DNA from 4 places in the Rahnella sp. GSA61A genome. Region 2 is predicted to be linked to each of the others. Evidence: predicted binding sites of a transcription regulator. Region 2 holds the regulator's gene; each other region holds the start of a gene.
What was found. Region 2 encodes PhoB, which activates phosphate uptake and scavenging genes when phosphate is short. Its sites were predicted from a motif close to CTGTCATAAAACTGNCNNAT; they were not measured.
Positions count from the first base shown of each region.

Region 1: a site for PhoB is predicted at 2,425-2,444, ahead of phoA (alkaline phosphatase). Genes of this name have one in related genera too.
Region 3: a site for PhoB is predicted at 2,663-2,682, ahead of pitA (inorganic phosphate transporter PitA). Genes of this name have one in related genera too.
Region 4: a site for PhoB is predicted at 2,149-2,168, ahead of LC431_RS04840 (phosphoethanolamine transferase). Genes of this name have one in related genera too.

Region 1 is NZ_JAHXYO010000003.1:66,540-71,594, forward strand. Features, by position in the region: gene LC431_RS04630 (DHA2 family efflux MFS transporter permease subunit) at 1-553, shown strand, start outside; gene LC431_RS04635 (L,D-transpeptidase family protein) at 815-1,735, shown strand; gene phoA (alkaline phosphatase) at 2,526-3,956, shown strand; gene LC431_RS04645 (cation diffusion facilitator family transporter) at 4,126-5,037, opposite strand.
Region 2 is NZ_JAHXYO010000031.1:28,136-33,190, reverse strand. Features, by position in the region: gene sbcC (exonuclease subunit SbcC) at 1-1,206, opposite strand, end outside; gene sbcD (exonuclease subunit SbcD) at 1,203-2,441, opposite strand; gene phoB (phosphate response regulator transcription factor PhoB) at 2,669-3,358, shown strand; gene phoR (phosphate regulon sensor histidine kinase PhoR) at 3,381-4,700, shown strand; gene LC431_RS24680 (DNA-binding transcriptional regulator) at 4,734-5,055, opposite strand, start outside.
Region 3 is NZ_JAHXYO010000008.1:147,382-152,436, reverse strand. Features, by position in the region: gene uspA (universal stress protein UspA) at 1-312, opposite strand, end outside; gene uspB (universal stress protein UspB) at 650-985, shown strand; gene pitA (inorganic phosphate transporter PitA) at 1,086-2,591, opposite strand; gene LC431_RS12695 (NAD(P)/FAD-dependent oxidoreductase) at 2,903-4,102, shown strand; gene LC431_RS12690 (hypothetical protein) at 4,542-5,055, shown strand, end outside.
Region 4 is NZ_JAHXYO010000003.1:114,738-119,792, reverse strand. Features, by position in the region: gene LC431_RS04845 (LysR family transcriptional regulator) at 1-367, shown strand, start outside; gene LC431_RS04840 (phosphoethanolamine transferase) at 403-2,037, opposite strand; gene lpxA (acyl-ACP--UDP-N-acetylglucosamine O-acyltransferase) at 2,399-3,187, shown strand; gene LC431_RS04830 (DUF2891 domain-containing protein) at 3,231-4,253, opposite strand; gene LC431_RS04825 (DUF979 domain-containing protein) at 4,266-5,055, opposite strand, start outside.

The DNA.
Region 1 (5,055 bases), on a different contig from region 2:
CGCCAGATTAATCAGCCGCGTTGACCGGCGGATACTGATCACCGTGGGTTTATCCGGTTTCGCACTGAGTTTATGGCTGACGACCGCCGTGACCCCTTACTGGGGAGCAGAACAGTTTTTCTGGCCGCAGGTGGTGCGCGGCCTGTTCATTATGTTGTGCATCGTGCCGAGTGTGAACATGGCGCTGACCGCGTTTCAGGGGCCGGAACTGCGCTACGCCTCCGGGCTGTTTAACCTGATGCGTAATCTCGGCGGCGCGATTGGCATTGCCACGGTGAATACCTGGTTGCAGGACTGGACCCGCGTTCATGCGGCACGTTTCGGCGAATCGCTGGGGCAATACGGGGATCATGCGCAGGAAGTGATGGGATCGCTGGCACAAAAAATCGGCCATCTGACACCTGATACCGCTCAGGCATTGCTGATGGCGAAAGGCGTGTTTGGGGCGAAAGTCGCGGCGCAATCGCTGACGCTGGCGTTCAACGACATCTTTCAGGTCATGGCCTGGATGTTTATTGCCGCACTGGTTATGGTGCCGTTTTGCCGTAAATAAGGTCAGGAATGTGAAGGAAATGTGCAGGCTGCCGCAAAAAATGCGGTTGTGGCAGGGAACTTTTCTAACAAGGTGAGAAAGCTTTGGCCTGTTTGAAATAAATCCTTATAATTAGCGGCCCTGAAATGCGATTCGTTACACATACCGGATCCCTTTCAAGTGCTATGTGCAAGTACACTATTCCTCCGGCCGGTTTCTATCGGATCGGGGGGAATCAACATCCTGACAACTGCCAGTGTGGCATTAACGACCAACGAAAATATGAAAATGAGCATTCGCGCAATCCTTACCCTGGTTTTGGCAGTTGCTGCATATAGCCAGGCGTCTTTTGCTGTGGTCTACCCTCTTCCGGCCAATAATGGTCGTCTGGTCGGTGAAAACATCACAGTTACTGTTCCGCAGGGCAGCAGCCTGCCACTGGAACATTTTGCAGCGCAATACCAGATGGGTTTGAGCAACATGCTCGAAGCTAACCCTGGCGTTGACCCGTACCTGCCAACCCCGGGCACCGTGCTGACCATTCCTCAGCAGTTGATCCTGCCGGAAACCCCGCACGAAGGCATCGTGATCAACAGCGCTGAAATGCGTCTGTATTACTACCCGAAAGGCACCAATACTGTGGTCGTGCTGCCGATCGGTATCGGTGAGCTGGGCAAAGACACCCCGATGAACTGGGTCACTACCGTTCAGCGTAAAAAAGCCGGTCCGACCTGGACCCCGACGGCGAAAATGCATGAAGAATATGCTTCTCGTGGCGAATTCCTGCCAGCCGTCTTCCCTGCGGGTCCGGACAACCCGATGGGGCTGTACGCGCTGTATGTCGGGCGTCTGTATGCAGTCCACGGCACCAACGCCAATTTCGGTATCGGTTTGCGTGTGAGCCACGGTTGTGTGCGTCTGCGTGATGCTGACATCAAATGGTTGTTCGACAACGTCCCGCAAGGCACCCGCGTTCAGTTCATCAACGAGCCGGTGAAAGCCACCGTGGAACCAGACGGCAAACGTTATATTGAGATCCACAACCCGCTGTCCTCTAACCAGGAAGAGTTTGATTCTCAGCAGCCACTGCCAATCACTCTGGCAGGCAGCGCAAGCAGCGTATCGATGGATCCGGCGGTCAACCAGACTGTTGTTCAGCGCGCTATCGAGATGCGTTCCGGTATGCCGGTACAGATCAACTAATTACGTCTTTGACGTTGTTGTGAAAAAGCCCCGTTCATCGGGGCTTTTTTTTGCATAGTGCCGATGCAAAGGCGGCTTCTCAGTTGCACTGAAAAGCTGACCGAGAAAGTTTCGGTTTCTCAATTGTGGTGATCACTTATCGGGCAGCGCCGAAACCGCCCAAGAGGGAAACGTGCTTTTTCCCTCTTGGATCTCCCTTCGCTTTTTCAACAAGCGCTTCCGCTCGCTGGCTATGTTTCATCAGCCGCAGTGATAGCCGCAAAATCCCGCCGCTGCACGGTTCCCTTCGTTCGGGTTACAACCCGCGCAAAAAGACGCGCGGTTTTCCACCTCTCCTCAGGCGATATTTTGGAACCGGCCTCAGGCTTTTACTTCACAACCTCACTTACTTCATTCTTTAAAAAGTCGCGGGCGATTCAGAAAGCTTGCTGAACGGAGCGGCCTGGAGACCAGAGGCTCCAGGACCGAGTGAAGGAACCGCAAAGCGGCAAGATTTCCAGCCTGTCGCCGTGCTACCTGAAACATAGCCAGCGAGCGGAGCGCGCAGTAAAAGAGCCGGAGATTCTTAAGAGGCGCGGCGATAGGCGCCTCTTAAGGCCAGTTTGGGTGGCAACCCAAGGTCTTGACCTTGAAGTTGAAGTTGAAGTTAAAGTTAAAGTTAAAACCCAGTCTCACGGCCAGTCCGGCGCCTGTCATTAAAACGTCACAACTCTCCCTTAACCTTCCGGTAACAAAAAATATCGATATGTATATTTTTATTTCCGATGGTTTATAAAAAGGAGTTTTGATAATGCAACAATCCGTATCTCTGGTCGCCCGCGCAGTCACTGCCGCCCTGCTGCTTTCCGCTTCTGCCTCCACCCTCGCCGCTGACACCGACACGCTGACCGACCGGGCGGCAAAAGGCGTGCTGACGGAACCGGGTGGTGCCCGCCGTCTGAGCGGTGATCAGACAGCAGCGCTGAAAGCCTCGTTGTCAGACAAAACGGTGAAAAACGTGATTTTGCTGATTGGCGACGGCATGGGTGATTCTGAAATCACGTCTGCACGTAACTATGCAGAAGGCGCAGGCGGCTATTTCAAAGGCATTGATGCCCTGCCGCTGACCGGCCAGTACACGCATTATTCTGTGGATAAGAAAACGCAAAAACCAAGTTACGTGACCGATTCCGCCGCATCAGCCACCGCCTGGGCGACCGGTGTTAAAAGCTATAACGGCGCGATTGGTGTGGATGTAAACGGCAAAGATCACCAGACCATTCTTGAGATCGCCAAAGCCGCAGGCAAGGCCACCGGCAACGTCTCCACCGCAGAATTGCAGGATGCAACGCCGGCCGCACAGATTGCGCATGTGACCTCACGCAAGTGCTACGGCCCGCAAGAAACCGCAGAGAAATGCGCCAGCAACGCGCTGGAAAATGGCGGACGCGGTTCGATCACGGAACAGTTGTTGCAGGCTCGCGCTGATGTCACGCTGGGCGGCGGCAGAAAATCGTTCAGCCAGCTGGCGAAAGCCGGTGAATTTAAGGATAAATCCCTCAAAGAACAGGCGCTGACACAGGGTTATGTTTGGGTGGAAAACGCAGAACAGCTCAGTGCCATCACGCAGGCAGACCAGAAGAAACCGGTTCTTGGCCTGTTCTCCGAAGGCAACATGCCGGTGCGCTGGCAGGGTCCGAAAGCCACTTATCACGGCAACATTGATAAACCGGCTGTCACCTGTGAAGCCAATCCGCAGCGCACCGCTGACATCCCGACGCTTGCCGCCATGACTGAAAAAGCCATCGACTTGCTGAAAGCTAATCAGAACGGTTTCTTCCTGCAGGTTGAAGGCGCATCGATTGATAAACAGGATCACGCCGCTAATCCGTGCGGACAATTCGGTGAAACGGTGGATCTGGATGAGGCCGTGCAAAAAGCGCTGGAGTTCGCCCGTCAGGACGGCAACACGCTGGTTATCGTCACCGCCGACCACGCCCATTCCAGCCAGATTATCGAATCCGATGCCAAAGCCCCCGGTCTGACCCAGACGCTGACCACCAGGGACGGTGCACCGATGACCATCAGCTACGGCAACTCAGAAGATGATTCACAGGGACACACCGGGACGCAGCTGCGTATTGCCGCGTTTGGCCCGCATGCGGCGAATGTGGTGGGTCTGACGGATCAGACGGATTTGTTCTATACCATGCGGGATGCCATGGCGATTAAAGCGCAATAGTTTTGAAAATGAGGGTTTTGCTTTGCTCCTCCCCCTGCGAAGAGGGAGGACGGGAGGGGGTTTTAAGGGTAAATACTGACACTAAAAAATTTAACTCTTTGATTTTTATTTAATACCCCACCCCAACCCTCCCCTTCGCAGAGGAGGGAGCAAACCCACAACCTTGACCTTAGTGCAATAAATTATCCAGTCTGTCGTCATCAATCCCGTCCGGCTCCAGATGAGCCGTCACATCCGCAGACTTAAACAACTTGCTCACCGCCATTTCAGCCGCATCACCGATATCGTGCCCGACATCCACCGTCAGATTGCCATCAACCTCGACGTGAAACTCGACAAATACGCGGTCGCCGCCGTTGCGGGTGCGAATGTCATGTACGCCGCGCACGCCTTCAACACTTAATACTGCCGCTTTCACGCGCTTGCGGTCATCTGCACTCAGTTCGCGATCAAGCAACTGGGTCAGTGCATCTGCCGCCATACCGCGCGCATTCCAGATCATATAGAAGGAAATCAACAGCGCGCCGATGGAGTCGGAACGCGTCCAGCCGAAGTAACGCTCGAAAATCAGCGCCAGCAGTACGGCAATATTCACGGCGACGTCCGTAATGTAGTGCGCGCGGTCAGCCGCGATGGCCGTTGATCCGGTACGTTTCACCACATAGGTTTGCATCAGCACCAGTCCGGTGGCGGCCAGCGAACTGCCGATGATCACCCAGATACCAAGACCGAGCTGCGCCAGGGGTTCCGGATTAATGATGCGCCCGATGGATTCACCGCCGAGCACCAGCCCCGCGCCGCCCAGTAACAGCGCTTGTACAAACGCGGCCACAGCTTCGGCTTTGCCGTGGCCGTAACGATGGCCTTTGTCTGCCGGCCGTCCGGCATAACGCACGCCGATCAGCGTCACCATCGAGGCCAGTACATCGACCAGACCGTCGGCGGCAGAGGTCAGCAGCGCAATCGAACCGGTGGCGGCCCATGCCCAGACTTTGACGCAAACCAGGATCAGCGCGACGCACAGCGACACCAGCGAGGCAATACGTGTCAGGCCTTTATAGGAAGGCGCGGGACGGGTCATGGGTTGACCCACAAGAAT
Region 2 (5,055 bases):
TTTCTGACGTTCCGCCGTGATTTGCTGCAGCGTCGCGCTATGTTCACCAGCCTGTTTCTGCGACTCGCTGACCGCCTGTTGTGTTTCCACCAGCGATTTGCGCCATTGCGCGATTTCGCTATCCAGTGGCAGGATTTTTTCTTCGATCAGCGTTTGCATCTGGCGCTGTTCTTCCGCCTGTTTCTGCCGCGCAGTGTGCGCCTGTTCCACCGCCAGACTCAGCGGCGTCATCTGTGCAATCTGCTGCTCCTGCTGCTGCGTCAGTTGTATCAGTAATTGCTGAAGGCGCTGCGCGTCATCCTGACAGCGCTGGCGATCATTGAGTAACGGACGCAGTTTTTCTGCCGGTTCGCTGCGCGCCAGTTGCTGTAACTGCGGCGCGGCGGCCAGATTTTCCTGCTCTGCGGCGGTCAGTTGTTGCTGAGACTGCTGCTGTTTTTGCTGCACCTGTTGCCACTGTTGCAGCCAGTTCAGATCCTGCTGGCACTGCTGCGCCTGCTGACTGAGGCTGATTTCCTGCGCGTTCAGTTCAGCACGTTGTGCTTCGAGCGTCTGGCGCTGTTCTTCGCTGAGCAGTTCGATTCCGGCCATGCGCTGATGCAGACCGTCCAGCGCAATGCGCGCTTCTTTATGTTGCTCAAACACGCGTTGAGAAAGCAGACCGTAAATCTCGGTGCCGGTCAGTTCTTCCAGCAATTCGGCGCGGTCGTTGGCATCGGCATTCAGAAACGCGGCGAACTGCCCCTGTGAAAGCATCATGGATTTGGTGAAACGGCCGAAATCCAGCCCGGTCAGTGTGGCGATGGCATCGAGTTTATCGCGCACTTTATCCGCCAGAATTTTGCCGTCGGCCAGTAACGCCAGCTCGACTTTCGGTGCCTGCAGATTGCCGTCAGGGGAATTTTTGGCGCGGCGCTGGCTCCAGAAAGCGCGGTAACCCACACCTTTGACTTCAAACTCCACTTCGGCCAGCGATTCTGCGGTGTGGCGGGTCATCAGTTCATTCTGGCTTGGTGTAATGTTCAGCCGTGGCGTCTGATGATAAAGCGCCAGACAAATGGCATCGAGCAGGGTGGTTTTCCCCGCGCCGGTCGGGCCGGTGATGGCGAATAATCCGTTGCTGGCAAACGGCTCGGCGGTGAAATCAATTTTCCATTCGCCTTCCAGCGAGTTCAGGTTTTTTAAACGCAGGCTGAGAATTTTCATTGTGCGCTGTCCTCCGCGTTCTGACCGTTGGTAACCTGTTCAACCACCTGCGCAAACAACGTGCGCATCCGTGCCTGACGCGGCTCGTCAGGGTCCGGTTCCAGCGCCAGTCGTCGTTCAAACACGTCGCTGACGCTCAGTTCGCTGAGGGTTTCTTTTTCCTGCTGCTCAATACTGTTGATGCGCTGTTCTTTGCTGCGGCGTAACAGCACGACTTCTACCGGCAGATCTTCCGTCAGCGCCTGAATGCGTCGCTGGATGTCGCTGAGATAATCCTGGGTAGAGACTTCAATATCGAGCCATACCGGTTTGGCCGGATCACCGCCTTCGAACTGTGCCAGTTGGTGTTCAATCTCCACCAGCGAGCCTTTGATTATCTGCATCGGCTGGAAAACCGGGATTTCCAGTGTGTCGATGGCGTTGAGCGTCGCACCATCAAAATCAAGTAAGTACACACTTTTAGCTTTGCTCAGTTCGTCAAAACTCAGGGCAATCGGCGAGCCGCTGTAACGGATATGTTCGGTTTTGGCGACGCATTGTGCACGGTGAATATGACCCAGTGCCACATAATCGACCGGCGGAAAGGCCTGCGCCGGAAACGCATCGAGCGTACCTATATAGATGTCGCGCACGGAATCAGAGGTACTGACGCCGACAGTCGTCAGATGGCCGGTCGCAATAATAGGCAGCGGCATGCCCAGTTCGTCACGTCTGGCCTGCGCAGCCTGCCAGAGCGCGTCATAATGCGCGGCGATGGCTTCCTGCAATGCCAGTTGCTTGTCGCTGCCGGACTGTCCCGCCTGGCTGGCGAGCAGATCACGCGGGCGTAAAAACGGGATAGCGCACAGTATCGCGCCGGGTTTCCCGTCACGCTGACTGAGCACTAAAATCTGTTCAGAAAGGTTTTCACCGACGGTGGCAATCACCCGCGTATTCAGGCAGGAAAGGAGCTCGCGCGATTCATTGAGCGTGGCGACAGAATCGTGGTTACCAGCCAGCACCACCAGCTGGCAGCCGGTTTGCTGTAATTCCACCACGAAGCGGTTATACAATTCGCGGGCATAACTGGGTGGGGAACCCGTGTCGAAAATATCGCCCGCGACAATCACGGCATCGACCTGATGTTGCTGCACCTGACCGGTCAGCCAGTGCAAAAATGCCTGATGTTCGGCTGCACGGCTTTTAGTGAAAAAGTACTGGCCGAGGTGCCAGTCTGAGGTGTGGATCAGGCGCATGAGACTCCCGTATGAACCCTGGATGACGACAATGGGGTAAAGTATAAACGTCGGCAGGGGAAGCTGTCCCCGATAAATCAGACCAATTTCAGCAAGATGGCCGGAAATTATCTGTCATAGTTGACTGTAATGAACCATTCTTTTCATTCATAAATCTGTCACAAAACTGACGCATAATGGCGCCCGCAATCAAATAAAAGATCGCTAACCTATTGGCAGGACCTACGATGGCTAGACGTATATTGGTGGTTGAAGACGAAGCTCCAATCCGTGAAATGGTGTGTTTTGTACTGGAGCAAAATGGCTATCAGGCCGTAGAAGCTGAGGATTTTGATTCAGCGATTGGGCAGCTTGTTGAACCTTACCCTGAACTGATCCTGCTTGACTGGATGTTACCTGGCGGTTCCGGTATTCAGTTTATTAAGCATCTTAAACGTGAGGCACTGACCCGCGAAATTCCGGTGATGATGCTGACCGCACGCGGTGAAGAAGAAGATCGGGTGCGCGGCCTTGAAGTGGGTGCCGATGATTACATCACTAAACCGTTTTCTCCGAAAGAACTGGTTGCCCGCATTAAAGCCGTGATGCGTCGCATCTCGCCAATGGCGGTGGAAGAAGTGATCGACATGCAGGGGTTAAGCCTGGATCCGTCGTCTCACCGGGTGATGGCCAACGAGCAGGCGCTCGATATGGGGCCGACCGAATTTAAGTTATTACACTTCTTTATGACCCATTCCGAACGTGTATACAGCCGCGAACAGTTGCTCAATAACGTCTGGGGCACTAACGTTTATGTGGAAGATCGCACGGTTGACGTGCATATTCGTCGTTTACGTAAGGCGCTGGAAACCAGTGGACATGACAGAATGATCCAGACTGTTCGTGGTACCGGATACCGTTTTTCAACGCGTTATTGAGCCCTCACAGCGGAGAATCTGTGTGCTAGAACGTTTGTCATGGAAACGACTGGCGGGTGAATTGTTTCTCTTTTGCCTGCCAGCGTTAATTCTCGGTATCTTCGTCGGCCATTTCGGCTGGCTCCTCCTGGTGTCGCTGATGGCGGCACTGGGCTGGAATTATTACAACCAGCTTAAACTCTCTCACTGGCTGTGGCTCGACCGCAGCATTACGCCACCGAATGGGCGCTGGAGCTGGGAGCCGCTGTTTTACGGGCTGAACCAGATGCAGATACGCAACCGGCGTCGCCGTCGGGAATTAGGTCAGCTCATCAAACGTTTTCGCAGCGGTGCCGAATCGCTGCCGGATGCCGTGGTGCTGACCACTGAAGATGGCAATATTTTCTGGTGTAACGGACTGGCGCAGGATTTGCTCGGTTTCCGCTGGCCGGAAGATAACGGGCAACATATCTTCAACCTGCTGCGTTATCCGGAATTCCGGCTGTGGATCCAGACCCGCGATTTCAGCCGGGCGCTGAATTTACAACTCAATAATGAGCATTATGTCGAATTTCGCGTCATGCCTTATTCCGAAGGACAACTGCTGATGGTGGCACGCGACGTGACCCAGATGCGTCAGCTTGAAGGCGCACGGCGTAACTTCTTCGCTAACGTCAGTCATGAACTGAGAACCCCATTGACGGTATTGCAGGGGTATCTGGAAATGATGGAAGACGCCAAGCTGGAAGAGCCTTTCCGCACTAAAGCGCTGGATACCATGCAGGAACAGACGCGGCGGATGGACGGGCTGGTGAAGCAGCTGCTGACGCTGTCGAAAATCGAAGCCTCAGCGAATATTGATTTGCACGAGAAAGTCGATATTCCGGTGATGCTCGGCATGCTCGAACGTGAAGTGCAAACGTTAAGCAACGGCAGGCATGAAGTGGTGTTTCGCGTAAACGACAAGCTGAAGGTCTTTGGTAATGAAGATCAACTGCGCAGCGCGGTGTCGAACCTGGTGTATAACGCGGTTAACCACACGCCAGCGGGGACACGGATTGAAGTCAGCTGGCAACAAACGCCGCATGGCGCACAGTTCCAGATCAGCGACAACGGACCGGGCATTGCGCCGCAGCACTTGCCGCGCCTGACCGAACGTTTCTACCGCGTCGATAAAGCCCGTTCACGTCAGACCGGCGGCAGCGGACTGGGACTGGCAATCGTCAAACATGCGCTCAGCCATCACCACACGAAACTTGAAGTCATGAGTGAAGTCGGCGTCGGCACCCGGTTTATGTTTACGCTGGCGCCGAAGTTGATTGTTCCTCAGGAACAGGCCAGCCAAAGCGGCGTAAAGGGATAAAAATCAAGCCACAGCAACAAGCTGTGGCTTCTTTTAGCAGATGATCTGTAAACCTTTTTCTTCAATTAGCATCAGTAAGATCAGCGCCGCTCCGGTGGGTTTGGTTTCATCCCGCTCCCATTTTTGAATGCTGTTGGCGGACATATTGATGAGTCTTGCCAGTACGCCCTGACTGATTTTTTCTTTTTCACGCAAAGCGCGAATGCGTTCAGCAGAGCTTTCTGCGAAGGCTTTCAGTCTTTCCTCCTGAACGGCTTCATCAACAATTTTGTTAATTTCACGCATCGTGGTTTGGGTTACCACGCCAGATGAATCATGGAAGCGTTGAGCCATCCGCTGCATTTTTAGCAAACGT
Region 3 (5,055 bases), on a different contig from region 2:
CATGCCATATTTGTTGATGGCATCCACCAGCACCTGCGCTAAATCACCGCTGCCGCTCAGGGTTTCTGAAATCGGATAGCCGGCATTTTGCGACAGTTCGTTCAACGCGTGATGCGTTTCTTCGGAAATACGTTTCTGCATGTCACCCAGATTAACGTCGATCAGACCGGTATACAGGTCGGAATAGTTTACATCAACGTGGATCAGGGACACTTTGGCGTTATACGGACGCGCCATGGAAACGGCTTTCTCGACCAGAACTTTGCTCTCCGGTGACAAGTCCACAGCAATAAGTATGTGTTTGTAAGCCATAAGAAAACTCCTTCCATAAGTCGGTTAATAGCAATATCAGCATCATGCAAAACTCATGACTTCAGTATAGCGCCAAAAGGGTTAAATAAATCAAGCATACAGATCCCATTTCCGTTTCCGGCTATGTATAGATATAAATAATATGAACAGTTACGGATTCGTTTCCTACACTGAATAATGCAGGCGTCTCCTGTTTTGGCAATCTTCTGTGATAGGGCAAGAGGGCGGGCGAACGTAGCCCGGGGGTGTGAAATTGCGGAAAGGCAGGGCGAAACGCCGGGTGTGTGCCAGCACGACGGGCGCATTGCGCGGTGTCAGTTCGCCTTGAGGGGGAATCATGATCAGTCCCGTTGCGCTGTTTTGGGCTTTATGTTTTGTGTGTGTAGTGAATATGCTGCGCTATTACTCTTCTTTGCGCGCATTGCTGGTGGTTCTGCGAGGGTGTGATCCGCTGCTGTATCAGTACGTTGATGGAGGAGGATTTTTTACGTCTCACGGTCAGCCCAGCAAGCAAATAAGGTTGGTACGCTATATTTATGCTCAGCGCTACGTTGAACATCACGATCCTGAGTTTATTCGCCGTTGTGAACGGGTTCGCGGTCAGTTTATCCTGACAACAGCATTGGTCGGTTTAATATTAATCAGTATGTTAGCCATGCTGATTTGGTATTAGAAACGGAAAGAAACGCGAGGGAGGATGCGTGAAAAAGGAAACAAAAAAGGCGACCTGCTGAGCAAGGTCGCCTTTTTATTTCATGCCGGTCAGACAATCATCAGATCAGCTTCAGTGCAATCCAGTACAGGACACCGGAAAGCACAATCGACACAGGCAGGGTTAAGACCCACGCCATCGCGATGTTTTTCACGGTTTTCGACTGCACACCGCCACCATCGACAATCATGGTTCCTGCGACCGCAGAAGACAGCACGTGCGTGGTGGATACCGGCATGCCGGTATAGCTGGCTACGCCGATGGAGACCGCCGCCGTGAGCTGTGCAGACAGACCCTGTGCGTAAGTCATGCCTTTCTTACCAATCTTCTCACCGATAGTGGTTGCGACACGTTTCCAGCCAATCATCGTACCCAGCGCCAGTGCCAGTGCCACAGCGATAATGATCCAGATAGGCGCGTATTCAACGGTTTGCAGAATGTCTGTTTTCAGCTCGCCGAGGAAGCGTTTGTCTGCAGGAGAGGTTTCCGGCAGCTTGGCCACTTTATCCGCAGTATCAGAAACACACATCAGCAGGCGACGCATATGGCTGCGTTCTTCCGGTGCCAGGTCGCTGTAAGACTGAAGATTGGTCAGCAGGGTTTGCGCGCGGCCGATAGCGTCAAGTGCGTGGCTGCTGTCGCAGTGGAACACTTTAGGCTCATCGGTCGGTGCGATATTGACGTCCGGTGCCGGCACTATTGGCGTCTGTGCAACCACGTGCGGCACGGCATCAACATGTTGCTGATAATACTGGCCGAGGTGTGTCACGGCGTCGCGGGTACGGGTAATGTCGTAACCGGTCGCGTTCATATTCACCACAAAACCGGCTGGCGCCACGCCAATCAGCACCAGCATGATCAGACCGATACCCTTCTGACCATCGTTAGCGCCGTGAGAGAAACTCACGCCGATAGCCGACAGAATCAGACCGGTACGTGTCCAGAATGGCGGTTTTTTCTTGCCGTCTTTCTTCTCACGTTCCGCGGGTGTCAGGTGGATACGGGCATGTTTCTTATTGCCACTCCAGTAACGGCGCAGCAGGAAAATCATGGTACCGGCGATAATCATCCCGACCAGCGGAGAGATAATCAGCGAAGCAAAAATACCAATCATTTTAGGGATGTTTAACGCATCGACCACAGAGGTGTGAGTCATTAATGCATTGGTCAGCCCTACGCCAATGATGGCGCCGATAAGGGTGTGGGAGCTGGACGCCGGCAGGCCGAAATACCAGGTACCGAGGTTCCAGATGATCGCGGCCAGTAACATAGAGAACACCATGGCAAGGCCATGAGCAGAACCCACATTGAGCAGCAAATCGGTTGGCAGTAAATGAACGATGGCATAGGCCACACTCAAACCACCGAGCAGGACGCCAAAGAAGTTAAATACCCCTGCCATCACGACCGCTAATTGCGAACGCATTGCCCGGGTATAGATGACGGTTGCCACTGCGTTGGCCGTATCATGAAAACCGTTAATGGCTTCATAGAACAGAACAAACAGTAACGCGAGAATCAATAACGAACCGGTATGAATATCCAATCCGGCAAATAGATGCAGCATAATTGTTACGCCAGTTAGTGGTCATGAACGCCGCGCATTATCTGCGAGAACAGGGGGACGGGAAAAGGAAAATATGACATTTTTTTGACTAAAAACAGTTCAATGTTTGGCTTTATTTCAATTAAGTATTTATCTATCAATATGTTATTCCTCCTTTGAACGCAGAAACATTTACTTACGACGTCCGGCAAGCAGTCTGTCTGGCTGGTTTAACAGCCCTCCGTCCCTTACAATCCGCGACTCAAAGCCCCGGTTAACAGGGCAAACCTTATCTAAAACGTAGTTGAATTTCCGGAAAAGAGAGGCCAAAAGTGGAACAGGTTGATGTGGTAGTCATTGGTGCAGGTGCGGCAGGCATGTTCTGCGCAGCACAGGCCGGACAGGGTGGCTGCCGTGTTCTGCTGCTGGATAACGGCAAAAAAACCGGGCGAAAAATTCTGATGTCAGGCGGCGGACGCTGCAATTTCACCAACCTTTATGCCGAACCCGCTGCCTATCTTTCCGAAAACCCGCATTTCTGTAAATCCGCGCTGGCGCGTTACACCCAGTGGGATTTCATCGATATGGTCAACCGTTACGGCATCGCCTGGCACGAGAAAACGCTCGGGCAGCTATTCTGCGACGACTCGGCGCAGCAAATCGTCACCATGCTCGATAAAGAATGCGAGCAGGGCAATGTCGATGTGCGCTTGCGCAGCGAGATTTCCGACGTGCAGAAAACCGAAAATGGCTTTGTTATCAAAGTGAATGGCTCAACTGTAAGCACTCACTCACTTGTTATTGCCAGCGGCGGGCTTTCCATGCCAGGGCTGGGCGCGACACCCTTCGGTTACCGTCTGGCGGAACAGTTTGGCCTGAAAGTACTGCCGACCCGCGCCGGTCTGGTGCCATTTACCCTGCACAAGCCGCTGCTCGATCACTTGCAGACGCTTTCCGGGGTGTCAGTCCCGGCGGTGCTTACTGCTGAAGACGGCACTGTCTTCCGTGAAAGCATTCTTTTTACCCATCGTGGCATGTCCGGCCCGGCCGTTTTACAGCTTTCCAGTTACTGGCAGCCTGGCGAGTTTGTGAGCGTTAACTTACTTCCTGATGTCGATCTGGCGGCGTTTCTGAATGCACAGCGTCAGGAACACCCAAATCAGAGTCTGAAAAACACGCTGGCGATGCAACTGCCGAAGCGTCTGGTCGAATGCCTGCAAACGCTGGGGCAGTTGCCGGACGTGACACTGAAACAGCTGAACGTGCCGCAGCAGGCCGAACTGGTTGAGCAACTGCAAAACTGGCAGGTACAGCCGAACGGCACCGAAGGTTACCGCACGGCGGAAGTCACACTCGGCGGCGTCGATACCAAAGAATTATCTTCAAAAACGATGGCGGCAGCGAAAGTCCCCGGCCTGTATTTTATCGGCGAAGTGGTGGATGTGACCGGCTGGCTGGGCGGATACAATTTCCAGTGGGCATGGAGCTCGGCGTGGGCATGTGCGCAGGATCTGGTGGCTGTTCTGGAATAATACAGACGGTGATCTGAATAAATAGTTTGTGATCTAACCTGAATTTGAGACATTAAAGTTCGTGATCTAGAGCACCTCTACAAAAAATCTAATTTTGATGTCAAACAGGACAATCTCCCCCCTCAAAAGCAGAAAAACACTACATATGGTAGCAGTCGCAGATGGGCGGCATAGCATATGTAGTGTTTAGCGAACGGTTCACGCTGGTGGCATGAGGAAGTTGGGCAGTCTGGGTATAAAGCCCAATTCGGAAAAACTCTATTACGCAGCCTGCCCGTAAACCCGAATCTCACCGGCGAGCAAGGCCGCTGGGGAAATCACAGTGCATCATGAAGCGGGGAGGGCCGGCATGTATAAAGACGAAGCCTCTTTTAATATATCCACTGCCGAAGGGGGAGTATACTCACACGCTGGGAACTGGCTAATAAAAGGAATTAGCATGAGCAATTATGAGGAAATCGCCACACGCATTGCCGATATCATTATTTCACCTGACTCAGTATTAGGGTTTGTTCACGGTGCGCTCTCCGTACCCGTCGATCTTGGATATATGGCTTATGGTGTATTTGACACTGATTCACATTACGCCCACGAAACACAAACCATTAGAATCATCCATGCAATCAAAAATAGAATCCTCAATTATGATCGGATTCTAGACGCGATAAAGACGGTTTTCGAAAAGTTTGATAAATACGTTTCAGAAAGCAAACAAAACAAAATATACAGCCGGTCTTTATTTTCAATAATAGGTCGCACTGCAACTAACTCTGTAATTTCAGCAAAAATAGCCACGGCGATTGCTCAGCGTGCTGGATTGGCAGTCACAGTGCGGGGTGGTCTTGTTGGTAATTTATTGCTGATAGGTGGAATGAAAGAACGCTGTATCAGAACATCAGAAGCTCTCAGCATAGACGAACCTGAAATATATGGCGAGTTGCGAAAAAAAGATT
Region 4 (5,055 bases), on a different contig from region 2:
TCCGCTGATGAGCCTCACCGTTCCGCTGACTGCGCAGGATCTGGCGCGTTTTCCGCTGATTAGCGTGGCCGACCGGCACACGCCGCGTGCAGAAAATGTGTCATCCGGCCCTGTTGCCAGCTGGACATTCACCACTGTCGGGGCCGCAATGGAAGCCATTGCGGTGGGCGTGGGGTACGGCTGGCTGCCGCTGGAAAGTGTGGAAAAAGCGCTGGAGAGCGGTTTGCTCCGCCGACTGGAATTATCAGCCAGAACGGTGCGGCAAACGGCTTTGTATATGGTGATGGATAATGAATCTGAGCGGTTTGATAAAACGGTCAGCACGCTGGCAAAAAGCATTCTGACGGAGTGCGGTTTGCTGCCATAACGTTCTGGCAGCAAACCGTTTCAACAGGGGCGTGATTACCTTTGTGATGTACGACAGGCTGCCAGAATATCCAGTTGCGGATCACGTTCCGAGGTTTGCACGTCCATCGCGCTCAGCACGGTGTGGAACAGGTTATCCTGTGAAACGTCTTTGTTCACGGCATACGATTTCAGGCATTGCAGATCAATTCCCTGCGCTTTCACATAACCGCTGGATAACCAGAACAGCATCGGCACGTGTGTCTGTTGCGCCGGTGCCACGCTGTAAGGCGTGCCGTGCAAATACAGGCCATTTTCACCCAGCGATTCGCCATGGTCAGAAAGATAAATCACGGCCACGTTGTACTTATCCTGATACTGCTTCGCCTTCTCAATCACCTGCGACACCGTGTAATCCGTGTAAAGCAGGGTATTATCGTAGGTATTCACCAGTTGTTCCTGAGAACAGTTTTCAATATCGCTGCGCGGGCAGTCAGGCATAAACTTACGGAATTCCTGCGGATAGCGTTTGTAGTACGTCGGGCCGTGGCTGCCGATCAGATGTAAGCCAATCAGCGTATTTTTGCCGTCAGGTTTGATGTCGTCATCGATATTCTGCATCAGCGCCATGTCGTAGCAGGTATCGCCATCACAGTATTTACCGTCTTTTTTTGTATCGATGGTGATATTCGGCACACGGTCGCATACGCCTTTACAGCCTTCATCATTGTCTTTCCAGAACACCGAAACACCGGCTTTATGCAGGATATCCAGCAAGCCTTCACTGTTACGGGCGCGGTTGGCGTCGTAGCGGGTGCGCTTCATATTCGAGAACATGCACGGCACAGAAATCGCCGTTGCCGTGCCGCATGACGTCATTTTATTAAAGAACACCACGTCAGGAATAGCCTGTGTGTACTGATTAGTCGGTTTGGCGTAACCCTCAGATGACTGATTTTGCGCCCGCGCGGTTTCCCCAATCACCAGGAACACCAGATTTGGTTTCTGCCCCGGTTGCTGCACCAGTTTTGCATCGTTGCCAATAGTCTGGAACGGCATTTTCGGCGTGAAGTAACGGTGATTGATGTACTGGAACGCGCTGTAGAGGTAGTTTGTCGGCACAATTTCCAGATTCAGGGTGCGGTTGTTACGGCCCACAGAGGCGTAATCTTTGTAAAAAATCCCGGCAATGGAGGCAACCACCAGCAATGAAATCACCATCGACACCAGACGGACACCGAGACGGCGTAACGGCGTTTTTTCATAGCTGACCGGTGTCAGGAAAAGCAAAATAGCGGGCAAAACGCCGGTGAAGACAAACCACAGTATCACTTTCAGATTCAGGTAAGACGACGCTTCAGCCGATTGCGTCTCGAGAATATTTTCGATCATGCCGCGATCAAATACGACCTGGAAGGTCATCATCGCAAAACTGGCGAGGGCACTGACCGGCAGCACGATAATAAAGAATGGCTTAAGCAATGGACGAAAGCTGAAAGGGGTGAACACAAAGTTCAGTGCGGCAAACAGCGCAACCGGAATGCTCAGGGCAAAAGCCAGGTTGTACGCGGGCAGTGCCTGTAAGATGTGATAAAAATGCAGCAAAATCGGCAGATTAACGATAAAGGTAAAATACAGGGTCAGCAGTAAAGTCAGCGTAAAGTAGCTAATCTTCGGAAATATAGAGCGCAATGAAAACTCCCAACAGGGTGGTGGTAGCAGCGTTGATGTGAAGGAAACATAACGTATAGAAATGAATATCCAATAGAATATTCATCCAAGCTTAAGAAAGCCTTAATCTACCTGTCATAAAATTTTCATTATGCAGCGTTTCCGAAAAGGTTCAGAAAATAAAAAAAATATAAGAGACCGCCTTTTCGATCCTGAAGCCTTATGCTGTGCCGTGTAGCGATGCGGATGTTCAACGAAACACTCCCCTTGTTTAAACCTCTCTGAGTGCGTTTCCCTCCGCTCATTTTGATCTTTCCCTGATTATGCCTGTCCGGTTTAATTCACTACTGACTGCCTGCTGGCTGTCAGAAGGATGTTCGTGTTGATTTCATCTTCGGCCACAATTGCGGCCAGCAGTATCATAGAGCCAGGTGTCATTATCGGCCCGCGAGTGGTTATCGGGCCTTTCTGCTTTATTTCCGCCGGTGTGCAAATCGGCGAAGGAACACACATTTCTTCTCATGTCGTTATCAACGGCAATACCAAAATTGGCACGGATAACCAGATTGGCATGGGCTCATCCATTGGCGAGATCAGCCAGGATTTGAAATACGCCGGAGAACCCACCGGGCTGGAAATCGGCAATGGAAACCGCATTGGCCGCCACGTGACACTGCATCGCGGCACCGTGCAGGGCGGTGGTATGACCCGGATCGGGCACCTGAATGTGTTTGAAGGGGGCGTGCATGTCGGCCATGACTGTCAGATAGGAAATGCCACGTTTATCGGCGAACACAGTGCTCTGGCGGGGCATGTTTCATTAGGCAGTGATGCCCGGATTGATGCCCTGAGCGCGGTGCATCAGTTTTGTATTATTGGCACGGGCGTCCATCTCCTTGCTAATACCTGTGTGGTGCAGGACGTGCCGCCTTTTGTGATAGCGGGGGGAAATCGCGCGGTGCCGAAAGGGATAAACGAGCAGGCAACGGAATTTTGCCGGGCCGGCAAAGCGCAGCAAAATGTCATCCGCTATCTGTACGATTTGCTTTATCACCAGCCGGAATCGGTGGAACGGGTGAAGGGGGAAATTGAGCAGCTCAGCGCGGAATATCCGTTACTGTGCCACTTCAATGCATTTTTCCTTGATTCAGCGCGCGGGATTATTCGCTAACGATTTCACGGAAACCCTGCGGCTGAACAGAGGAAGAGGGCTGTCAGGCTTCGAGTGCCAACAGGGCAAAGGTCGCCAGCCAGTGTTCGCCCATGTAGGTGCTGTCGAGATGGTTCAGCGCGCTGTGCAGATGGGCTTCTGCCGTCTGGCACAGCAAGGCCGCACGCGGATCGCCCGCTGGCAGCGCAGAGGCCAGCGAACGCTGACACCAGGCGCGGCTGAGATTCAGTCCGTCCAGATGGCCAATTTTACCGTCACTGCGGTCAGTGACCGTGGCGGGGGTGAAAAGCGTGGCAGGCTGACTGTGAGCCAGATCCGGCAGGAAACGGCCAAACCAGGTCACAAATGCTTCGCCCGGCAGAACGCGCCGCATCAGTTCAGCCTCCATCAGGGAGGGTGACAGGAATTCATCACCGCCTGGTTCCCACGCCTGACAATGCACATCTTCCAGATGCCAGCGCAGCGCCGTTTCTTCGATCAGTTCTGCCAGTTTGTGATGCTTAACGCAGCGCGCATAATCAAGCGTTAATGCCAGTGCAAACGCGGTGTTAAAATGGCTGCCGACCCGCAGGGGATAGGTGGCTTTGGGCAAAAACTCACTAAAACTCTTTTCGAAGAACCGGCTCATCGGCGCCAGCGTTTTTGCCCATTCAGCAGCCTGCGGCAATGCCATCTCATGCAATTGCTGGCTCAGCGCCAGAAACCACGCCCAGCCATACGGTCTTTCAAATCCGGCATGTTGCGGTTGTTGCAGATAGGCCATTTCACCGGCGACGTTTTCTGGCGTGAAATGCTGGCCGATCACCGCAATGATTTTTTCAGCTTCCGGTAATTGCGGAAAGCGATCCAGCAGGCGCAGCAATAACCAGTATCCGTGCACGCAGGAATGCCAGTCATAGCTGCCGTAAAAGACCGGATGTAACTGGCGTGGCGTTTGCGCATCTGCCGCGCTGCTCATGGCATGCATGAGTTTGTTCGGGAATTCACGGGTTAAATGATTCAGCGCCAGTGAGGCAAAACGGGACGCCATCTCTGGCGTCAGGGCGGTACTTTGTTGCGTCGTCATCGTCTTTCCTTATCAGAAACGGAACACAAAGAAATACATAAACGCGGTATTCACCAGCAACAGCAATACACCGGTTTTCCACTGCGCTTTAATCACGCCATTCTTGTCCTGCAATTCGAGCAGCGCCGCGGGCACGATATTGAAATTGGCCGCCATCGGCGTCATTAAGGTGCCGCAGAAACCGGACAACATGCCGATCGCGCCCATAATCGCCGGATTTCCACCGAACTGGTTGACGATGAGTGGCAGCCCGATCCCCGCGGTCATCACCGGGAAGGCGGCAAAACCGTTGCCCATGATCATGGTGAACAGCGCCATGCCGAAGGTATAGGCAATCACAATCGCCAGCGGTGAGCCGAGCGGAATGATGTTTTTGACCAGTTCCGATACCACGCCACCGACCCCCGCCAGCGCAAACAGCGCGCCGAGTGCGGCCAGCATCTGCGGCAGAATAGCCGCCCAGCCGACGGTATCCATCGTCTGTCCTCCCGCTTTCACGGCTTTGACCGGCGAATCACGCAGCATAATCAGCGCCACAATAAAGGCCACCAGCGTGCCGAGTACCAGCGAAATCAGCGTCACGTTTTTGGCTTCTACCAGCGGCGTGTATTTCAGCGTCAGGGTGCCGATCAGGGTCACAATCGGGATCAGCAGGGCAGGAATAAACAGTTTGTTGCCGAAGCGTTTTGCCCCCGTTTCGCGTTTTTCGACCTGTCCGGGCTGCTCACTGTCTGATTTGCCTTTACCCAGTTTCCCGCTACCGGCGATGACCGCCAGTAAAATCGCCATACAGCCGGTCACG